Regions from separate parts of the Priestia sp. JNUCC 25 genome, predicted to be linked through region 1. Evidence: riboswitches for the same ligand, from Rfam matches in the RefSeq annotation. Region 1 holds a riboswitch; each other region holds the start of a gene.
The links. A riboswitch is a leader RNA that binds a small molecule or an ion and turns the genes downstream of it on or off. The one in region 1 is predicted to bind S-adenosylmethionine.
Positions count from the first base shown of each region.

Region 2: linked by a shared signal. The riboswitch ahead of JNUCC25_RS19915 (hypothetical protein) and the one ahead of JNUCC25_RS07130 (trans-sulfuration enzyme family protein) in region 1 are both predicted to bind S-adenosylmethionine.
Region 3: linked by a shared signal. The riboswitch ahead of JNUCC25_RS24750 (phosphoadenylyl-sulfate reductase) and the one ahead of JNUCC25_RS07130 (trans-sulfuration enzyme family protein) in region 1 are both predicted to bind S-adenosylmethionine.

Region 1 covers NZ_CM132211.1:1,393,642-1,396,921, reverse strand. The annotation lists gene JNUCC25_RS07135 (trans-sulfuration enzyme family protein) at 1-197, opposite strand, end outside; gene JNUCC25_RS07130 (trans-sulfuration enzyme family protein) at 181-1,326, opposite strand; SAM riboswitch class I at 1,398-1,515, opposite strand; gene JNUCC25_RS07125 (hypothetical protein) at 1,683-2,345, opposite strand; gene JNUCC25_RS07120 (hypothetical protein) at 2,410-3,280, opposite strand, start outside.
Region 2 covers NZ_CM132211.1:3,778,508-3,781,787, forward strand. The annotation lists gene alaP (alanine permease AlaP) at 1-692, opposite strand, end outside; gene JNUCC25_RS19910 (DUF1540 domain-containing protein) at 1,010-1,168, opposite strand; gene JNUCC25_RS19915 (hypothetical protein) at 1,269-1,607, opposite strand; SAM riboswitch class I at 1,677-1,778, opposite strand; gene JNUCC25_RS19920 (hypothetical protein) at 1,900-2,196, shown strand; gene JNUCC25_RS19925 (GNAT family N-acetyltransferase) at 2,209-2,655, opposite strand; gene JNUCC25_RS19930 (hypothetical protein) at 2,739-3,179, opposite strand.
Region 3 covers NZ_CM132211.1:4,711,804-4,715,083, forward strand. The annotation lists gene sat (sulfate adenylyltransferase) at 1-83, opposite strand, end outside; gene JNUCC25_RS24745 (inorganic phosphate transporter) at 136-1,215, opposite strand; gene JNUCC25_RS24750 (phosphoadenylyl-sulfate reductase) at 1,235-1,948, opposite strand; SAM riboswitch class I at 2,203-2,305, opposite strand; gene cdaS (sporulation-specific diadenylate cyclase CdaS) at 2,618-3,244, shown strand.

The DNA.
Region 1 (3,280 bases):
ATGGTGTTTTCTAAAGCCTCACGAGTTGGATTTCCTGAACGAGAATAGTCATAGCGGCCGTTGTTCGTCTCATCTTCTTGGTTAAATGTAGATACCTGATAAATAGGTACGTTAACCGCTCCAAAATGACCGTCAATTCCTGTATTTGCATGAATTAAGTTCGTACCGAATCTATGTTTATTATTGTTGGTATGCATCAAATGCCTCCTTCAAATCTTTAATTAAATCATCTGCGTGCTCAATTCCAACTGATAATCGCAGTAAACAGTTTGTTACTCCAACACGATTTCGAATTTCCTCGGGAATATCAGCGTGTGTTTGACGAGCTGGGAATGTCATTAAACTTTCCACGCCTCCTAAGCTTTCTGCAAATGTAATAACTTTAACATTTTCCAAAAGCGTGGACACGATGTCAGGGTGTGAGACAGCAAAAGAAATCATGCCTCCAAATCCAGTCGCTTGTTTCTTCATGATTTCATAGCCTGGATGTGTTTCAAGACCAGGGTAATACACTTTTTCTACGAGATCATGAGCAGTAAGCCAATTTGCAATTTCCAGTGCGTTTTCGTTATGCTTTTCCATACGAAGCGCTAGCGTCTTAACACCGCGCAACAACAACCAGCTATCTTGTGGACCTAAGATTGCCCCAGCTGCATTTTGATAAAAACGAATTTTCTCTCCTAAGCTACTACATCGAGCGACTACAAGACCAGCAACTACATCATTATGCCCCCCAATGTATTTGCTCGCACTATGTATCACAATATCTGCTCCAAGCTCTAAAGGACGCTGATAGTAAGGGGACATGAATGTATTGTCAACGATAGTAAGCAAATCATGCTGTTTAGCTAACGCAATTGCTTCGGGCAAATCAGTCACGTGCATCATTGGATTTGTAGGTGTTTCAATAAATAAAGCTTTCGTGTTGGGACGAAGCGCATCTTTTACTTGCTCGAGATGGGCTGTGTTGACGTACGAAACAGTAATTCCTTGCTCTGAAAAGATTTCATTTAGTACTCGGTACGTTCCTCCGTATAAATCTTCTGATACAATTAAATGATCTCCGTTTTTAAATAGTGCTAAAACTGCCATTACGCCCGCCATTCCTGAAGCAAATGCTACTCCTACTTCTCCTTTTTCTAAAGCAGCAATTGCTTCTTCCAATGCTGTACGAGTAGGATTTGCCGTACGTGCATAGTCAAATCCTGTACTTTGCCCTAAAGCAGGATGAGCAAATGTTGATGCTTGATAAATGGGTGTTGTAATAGAACCTGTTGAAGGGTCGCGACCTACTCCTGAACGAACTAATAAAGTTTCAATTTTCATCTATTTCTCTCCTTAACTCAAAATAAAAAACACTCTTCACAGATGGAAGAGTGTTCGTTTATACACGATTTCTCTCATCTGTTAGAACAATACTGATGTTCCACAGGAATTAGCACCGTTCAAATGAATGTTTCATTTGATGGTTGCCGGGCATCGCAGGGCCAGTCCCTCCGCCACTCTTGATAAGAGTTCTATATAATTGTTGGTGGTTAACATTTGTTGTTAATAACTTTAATAAAGATTTTCTTTATTGTCAACATAATTTTCTAAAAAATTCAAATCATCTCATTTGTTTATTCAATATACTTGTCCTGATAAGCACATAAAAAAAAGAGACGACAGCCAGGTCTCTTTTTCTAAGGCAAGTGCACAGATTTTACGTGAGCTAACTTCCAATACATACTTTCTCCATTTGCCGTAATTAGTTCAACAATATTATTAGAAACTTCTTTAAGTACGCCAATTTTTTCTGATTGATCCCCTAAATCTAATACGACCAGTTGATTTTCATATTTTTTAAGCTGCTCTTCAAAGTTTCTGACAAAAGGTGCAGAGGCGGGCCTTACCGGGAGCTCTTTGTCACTTAAAGAATAAGGGGTTAACTCATTACTGTAAGGGGTAAGCCATTTCAAATGATGTAGAGAAACAAAGACATTTTTATACACTGGAGAATAAAACACAAGATAATCATTCAGCACGCTTGTGATATAGCCATGCAATGATTTCCCTCCCGTTACATAAATTTCAATAAATTTCCCTTTTGCCTGCTGTAAAATATTACGATAAGAAATTCGCTGACTTTCTTCTATCAAGTTCTCTTCTATTTCACGTAAAACCGTATAGTCTTCTTCTGATACTTCTCGCAAACGATGCATGTGTAAAAGAGGAATATACAAATAATCATGTCCATTATACAAAATCATGACATCTAACCCTAAGTCAACAAGTCTGCCAATAAAATTAGTTTTCCCTGAAATATCTACTTCTACAATTTTATTAATATAACGATTTATACTCATTCTCCTCCCTCTTTCCTATATGACAGAAAAGGTGCTTTATAAGCACCTTTTTTGTTCTTATTCATTATGCTTTCCAACGATAATTTTTTGTTTGGATGACTTGCTCTCTTGACGCTGACGAGTGTGAACCTGTGCGGCGGCTTTTTCCTGACGAGTGTGAACCTGTGCGGCGGCTTCTTCCTGTACGACCTTCTGGAACGCCTTCCGTTGATCCTCCGTCTTCAGTATTTGTATTTTCCTCTTTCTGCTCATCATCTTGATTATTATTTTGTTTAAAAGATCCTTTTGCTCCTACACAAATGGTTTTAACATGTCTTGGCTGTAAGCGTAATACTTGATTGTCCTGAACAAGGGTAAAAGTACCATTCCGACTTTGCACCAATACACCTTCTACAGCTTCTGGACCGCCGCCGTTGATCGATACCCATTTGTGTGATAGATGAGTAAATAAATTATTAAAGTTTTTTGATTTCATATAAGTTGGTTCCTGATTTGTAGCAAATTGATTATTCATTTGAATGTTATTATTGTTATTATTGTTATTATTGTTTTGATATTCACTTATACTTTTTACATGTTCAACATTGATATAGACGATACCATCATCTTCCGACAGTAATACAAGGTAAGCAGACTCTGACGAACCTAATACGTCAAGGAGCTGGCCTGCTTTTTTCTCAGGACCCCCTTGATTTATTTGAACATATTTACTTTTCAGTAATGATAAAGTACTAGCAAATGTCTTGCCTCTATACAACTCTAAAGTACCTTCATTATCAAACCCGGTAAACGTCTGTGCTGAATTTGACATAGCATCTTCCGTAATACTCTTAACATGGGATAAATGATAATATACAACAGTATATTCTTGTTGATTATTTTGATTATTTTGGTTGCTTTGGTTGTTTTGGTTGCTATTTCCCTCATTATTATTT
Region 2 (3,280 bases), 2.4 Mb from region 1:
GGATTTTTCACTTCTCCCGCGGTAACGCCGATCATTTCAATTCCTAAATATGCAAACATGACCATTTGCAGCGACAGCAAAATGCCTTTAAATCCGTTCGGGAACAGTCCGCCGTTGTCCCACAAGTTTTTGATACCAGTCGCAACGCCGCCGTTGCCGATTCCAAACACAATCATTAATAATCCAACGGCAATCATTAATACAATCGCTAAAATTTTAATAAGTGCAAACCAAAATTCCAGTTCACCATATGCCTTAACAGCTAAGAAGTTAACCGTTGTCATGATAACAAGCGCCGATAACGCCCAAATCCAGTTTGGTACATCCGGATACCAATACCCCATATAAATACCAACGGCTGTAATTTCAGCCATACATGTTACAACCCATAAAAACCAGTAGTTCCAACCTGTTAAATAACCGGCAAGCGGCCCTAAGTAGTCGCGTGCGTACTTACTGAATGAACCTGCAACAGGTTTTTGAATCGCCATTTCTCCAAGTGCTCTCATAATAAAAAACATAATCATTCCGCTAAATCCGTACGCCAATAATATTCCCGGTCCTGCTAATTTAATAGCAGATGCAGATCCAAGAAACAGTCCTACCCCTATGGCTGCTCCTAAGGACATCAGCGTCACATGTCTTTCTTCTAACCCGCGTTTCAATTCTTTCCCCTGAGTTTTCCCCTGCATAAACGTCTCCCCTTTTTCCAATCTGTCAAAACGAGATGAACACAGCCTTTTTTGTTAGCGCTTTCATATAAGTTTGTGCTAAAAGACAGCTAGGCTGTATATTTGTATTCTATCACCTTTCTCTCATTTTTCTTTTGTCGAAAAACAAAAAAATTATCTTATCATTTTGTTTAAACGCACAATTAGACATAGACCCTGCTATTTTAATATGTATTTATTATTGCACTTAAGCAATAGTATTTTAAAAAAATAGAAAAACGCCGACTCAACTCCGTCAGCGCATCGTTCATTTTATGCTTTTTTATAAAAACTAGCATTTATCTCGCGGGTTCAAAAGTTTTACAGCCAGGTTCTTCCGTTTCAGAAACATGGTGACTACTTTCAGGACTCACAACGTAAATGGACTCTGCACTGCATTTATTTCCGGATTTCCAATACATGCACTCATTCACTTCACATAATACACCTTGGGCCACTGTTATCCCTCCTTTGCTTGTCTTATCTATTTACTACCCGAAATATAACGATTCTAACATTTTCACGCAAAAAAACCGCTTGTTTATCAAGCGGATCTTTTTATTGCGTGTGTTCAACATACTGTTTTTTAGCTAAATATAACTCACGGCTCAGCGTGATCCGCCGTTCTCTCAAGTGCCTTAATTTAGTCTGAAATTGTTCGTTAGTTGGCTCTTTTTGAATCAAGCGATACGTAAAAGAAATATCTTCATTTAACTGTTTAAAATCTTCCCATATCTCTTGAACTAGGGCGGATTGTTTTTCTTCAAATGAACGATTTTGCTGCGTTTTTAGCGCCGCTAAAGTTTCCTGCTGCCACGTTTCGTCTTTTATTTCTTTGGCTAATAAGTATAGATCTAAATAATCATCAGTGCTTAACGCTGTTTGTCTACTGTTCAATGTCCTCACCTTTTCTATACGAAATGTTTCTTCCTAAGAAGAGGATTTCATCATAGAAAAAGATTCCTCTTCTTATCTGTCAGAGCTAGGCTATGCTGGAATTAGCACCATTCAATAATTGTGGTTGCTGAGGCTTCAAAGGGCCAGTCCCTCCACCTCTCTAGATAAGAATATTTCGTTTTTAAATTATTTCTGACTATTCTAATATGTTTTATAGGTTACGTCAATAGCTTTTCAATAAAAAGAAAAAAGAAGTAAAATATGGTATGATTTCATAAAGGATGGTGAGCACATGAAACGATATATGTTATCTGCTTTTTTGGGAAGCTTGCTGCTGCTTCTTACTATTGCTTTTTCATCTACTTTCCATATTGCAATTGTCAAAACAACGGGAAGCATCGGAGGAATTATTTTAGCTGCGGCAGCTTTAGTTATGAACGCGCTTGAAGATCCCCCTTCCTCAGATAATACAGGTGAAGGAGCCGTTGAAGTACTAGATAAAGGAGCCGTTTGGGCTACTTATTTACTTTTACTTTCACTGCCAAACCTCATCGCGTGTATAACATCTTATGTTTTATGGACTCGCTGATATTCACCAACGTTACGGACGTTTTACCATCTGTAAGGTCATTGATATTTGTTTATCTACAAATCCAAGGTCACGATACACATGCTGTGCAAAATTCCCAGCATGAACGCTGAGTCTGATTTCAGGGTATCCTTTGATAGACAATTCATCAATTGCTTTTTGTATTAACGGCTTGGCTAAACCTTGCCCGCGGTATTCCGGTACAACATATAATTCGTAGATAAAGCCAATTTCTTCTTTTGAAAAGAAGTCGGTAGATGGGCCGATAAGAACCCAGCCTGCGAGTTTATTTTCTTGTCTTGAAACTAAATAATAACAGCCTTTTTCAAAGGCACTACCAACTAGTTCATTTACGCGTTCAGCTGACGGATGAAACTGCTTCATTGTTCCTTCAAACAGCGCATCAGCAGATTTCGTCCGAATTTCCTGTAATTCTTCTTCAGTAGCTTTTGCAATCATTATCGATCTCTCCTTTCGTGTTCGTTTTCTACATGCGAGGATAAATTCCTGCAAAATAAAAGTCTTCGCCTAGGCGAAGACTTTTATTTAAATTCAAAATGCTCTTGATGATTACCTTGTTCGTCCGTCCAGTTGATCATGATGTCTAAGCTTGCCGCTTTTCCAGGAACAGCAAAATTCGCATAGCGAAAACGCTGACCGCTTTTGCTTAAGTTAGACCTTTCAATAGGAGAAAACAAGCTGTATTTCGCCTTATTTTTTCCTTCGTGCCGAAAAGCTTGGACCTGCACGCGCTCTACGTCTTTTCCAATGTTTTCAACGGTTAATCCATATGTATGATAGACGTTATTTTTCCACTTTAGCTGATTATCTCCCGTCATGCTCGCTTTTGTCAGTTCAACCGACCATTGTTCAGATGATTTCTTCATTGGAAGCTTCTCAATCGAAAGAGCGCTGACATGAATGGCTGCAAAAGCAAGCCAGACAAAACAAAAAGTGCTGACTGTATAAAATAGTCTTTTCATAGATTTTGATCTCCTTAGAAATTTTAGTAGTAGCATTTCCTGTTCACTTAAAAATTATGATAAACGCTTTAACAAAAAAAAGCCTCTCCATTTAGGAGAAG
Region 3 (3,280 bases), 1.7 Mb from region 1:
ATTTCTTTTGTTAGTGACGTGTAGTCATATGTTGGTTGATATAAATTAATTAATTCTCCACCGTGTGCTTGAATTGTTGTCATTTTGTAAAATCCTCCTTAAATAATTAACACAATATAATAAAAAGCACTTGAATCACGCAGTCATTTTTTCTTTTTCCGACTGCAAGCTTGCTCTTTTTCTTCTAGTCGCTCTAGCCAAGCTTAGAACACCTGCTGTGGCAATACATCCGCTAGCTAGCACCACAAATGAATATAAGTCGCTTTCAAGTACTAATTTCACAAGAACATATGAGATTACGAGTGAAAATACAGGGGATACCACCCAAACCTTTAACATTTGAATGACCACTTCGCGCTGTTCTTTCGTGAATCCCGTTTTCGCTGCTCCTATTCCAATAATAGAAGACGTAGTGACCTGTGTAAGCGGTACTGGCAAACCAAACAGTGAAGCGACTGTGACAAGAGAAGCACCAGTACCCGAGATAATGCACCCTTCTCCTACAGAATAGCGAGTAATTTTTTTCCCGTTTGTTTCAATAACTCGGCCTCCTAGTAAAAGAGCTCCGAGCGCCACTGCCAATCCGCCTGCTATGACACCCGTTGTGGCATCCATTAATCCAGCTCCTACTAGAGGACCGACAGCATTTGCCACGTTATTCATTCCAGCTGAGAAGGCTTCAAAGAATCCCGTCGCTATAACTAAAATCGTTAAAACTCTTTTCCACTTTCCCTCTGCTTCTTTTTTATGCGCTCTGCGTTTTATCACTTTTCCAATCAAAAAAGCAATGACAAATGAAACTAGCGGAACAATAATCCAAAAAGACATGACAACTAAAAGTTTTTCCACATACAGAGATTGATAAGCTACGCCTACTCCAACAACTGAACCAACCGTTACTTCACTTGTTGATAGAGGAATACCAATTAAATTCGCGAAAAAGAGTGACAGCGTTGCAGCAGCCAGAATGATAATAACTAATTCTACTGACAGCAATTTTTCAGGTATGATACCTGAACTGATGGTTTTTACCACCTCGCCGCCTCCGATAATGGCTCCGAGCACAATACCTACAGCACAGATGAACAGGGCTACTCTTCGCTTTTTAATCGCACCGGAGCCGTATGAAACGCCCATAGCTGCTGCTGCACCGCTTGCCCCAATATTCATTGCAAAAAAAAGCGCAATGATAAAGGCAACATATAAAAGCATCATTTATTCAGCTCTTTCGTATTTAAGATTCGTGTAATCCGCATTCAACTTTTTGTGTACCTGCCCATCTTCCTGAACGTAAATCGTCTACATTGTAGGCAGGTGCGGTACAGGGTTCACAGCCGATACTTGGGTAGCCTTGATCATGAAGTTTGTTATATGGTAAATCATGCTTATACACATAGCGCCAAATTTCCTTCCAAGACCAATGAATTAACGGACAAACTTTCACCTTCTTGAATTTCTCATCCTTATTAAAGTAATTCGTGCTGGCACGAGACTCAGACTGCTCGCGTCTCAAACCAGAAATCCACGCATCATAAGGAGCAAGAGATTCTCTTAATGGAATGATTTTTCGAATTTGACAGCATAAGTTAGGCTGACTCTTCCAAAGCTCATCTCCATGTTTTTCAGCTTGTTCTGCAAGAGTTAAATCCGGTTTTTTCATATGAATACGTAAATCAGGGAAGCGTTCTTTAATTGCATCAATCACTTCATATGTTTCTTTAAAATGAACGCCTGTATCTAAAAAGACAATTTCAGCATCTTTTTTCACTTTTGAAATTAAATCAATTAACACGATCCCTTCGATCCCAAAGCTTGATGCATAGATAATTGAATCTCCGTAGGTATCATACGCCCACTGCAATGCTGAAAGGGCTCCTTTTGTTTCATCTTCACTGTCGAACTCTGGAAACGTATCACTCCAGTTTTCGTACGTATATAAGTCTGCCATTTTCTTCACTCCAATTCTTAGTTATCCGCGTTATCCAATAAAAAAAGACGGTTTTACCCACTAGAATTGGATAAAACCGCCTCTAGTGTGTCTAGTCAGCGAAACTATTTAATTCTTACTTTGCTTCGACATGCCCAAAGATTTGTTTTAAGTCGGGGGTTACAGTCATTGGTGTCCCTCCTCAAATTATCGCTTGCGCTATATCAAAATAAAAAGTCTTCCATATTGAAAGACTGGGTAGGCAATAAATTTTCACCTTATCTTTCAAAATGATACACACTTTGCTGGAATTAGCACCTTGCTAAGCAGGTTGCCGGGGTTCAACGGGCCAGATCCCTCCACCACTCTTGATAAGCATTTTTTAAAAATTTTAGCATATTTAGAATATTTGTCAACATTAAAAATCATATATCCGATAAGAAAACTATACTTTAAATTCACAGAAATATCTATACTTTTATTTAAAACAACATATGTAAATTTAAACCAAATGTGAACATATCAGTTTATAAAACGCTTTCTTTTTCTCCAACTTTTTATATTCTCTTGCTAAATAAAACACAAAACCTCTCTATAAAATTAATAAGGGATTTATAAGCTTTACGGATAATTCACCCACATTAGCACACATTACAGATAACACTGACTGACAGATAGGAGCTATATAAGATGGAGAGACAACCTTTTCAATTAGACGATACAATTAAAAATAATGTGCGAACATATTTACAGCAGATTTCAACTGAAGCCTCTAATTTAGTTAAACATTTAGACACGAGTGATCATTGTATACTATGTGATTTTGAGGAGATGCGAAAGTTATTTCAAGATGTTCAAGCTACGGCTGCCTCTTATTACTTGCGTCATTACTTATCGCCTTATACATTTGAATATGCTGCTCTGTCCTTAGCTATTCATAACCTTTCTGAGAAACGTCACGGCGCTTTAATTGTCATTGAACGGGAACAAAATGTAGACCCTCTTATTCAAAAAGGAATGCCTATTCAAGCTCCTGTCAGCGCTACGCTAGTTGAGACGCTGTTCTATCCAGGGACACCCTTACATGACGGAGCCGTCCTAATTAGAAATAATCAGCTTATCTCAGCTGCTAATGTTTTACCTCTCTCGTCTATTATTTCAACGACCAAAAAATTGGGAACACGTCACCGTGCAGCCATTGGAATGTCGGAAAAATCGGATGCATTAATTTTAGTTGTCTCTGAAGAAACAGGCAAAATTTCGTTTGCACTTGAGGGAAGCCTCTACCCTATTCACTCCAGCAAAAATATGATTTAAGAGCCCTTTCCTGATAAGCAGCCCTATATTGACTTC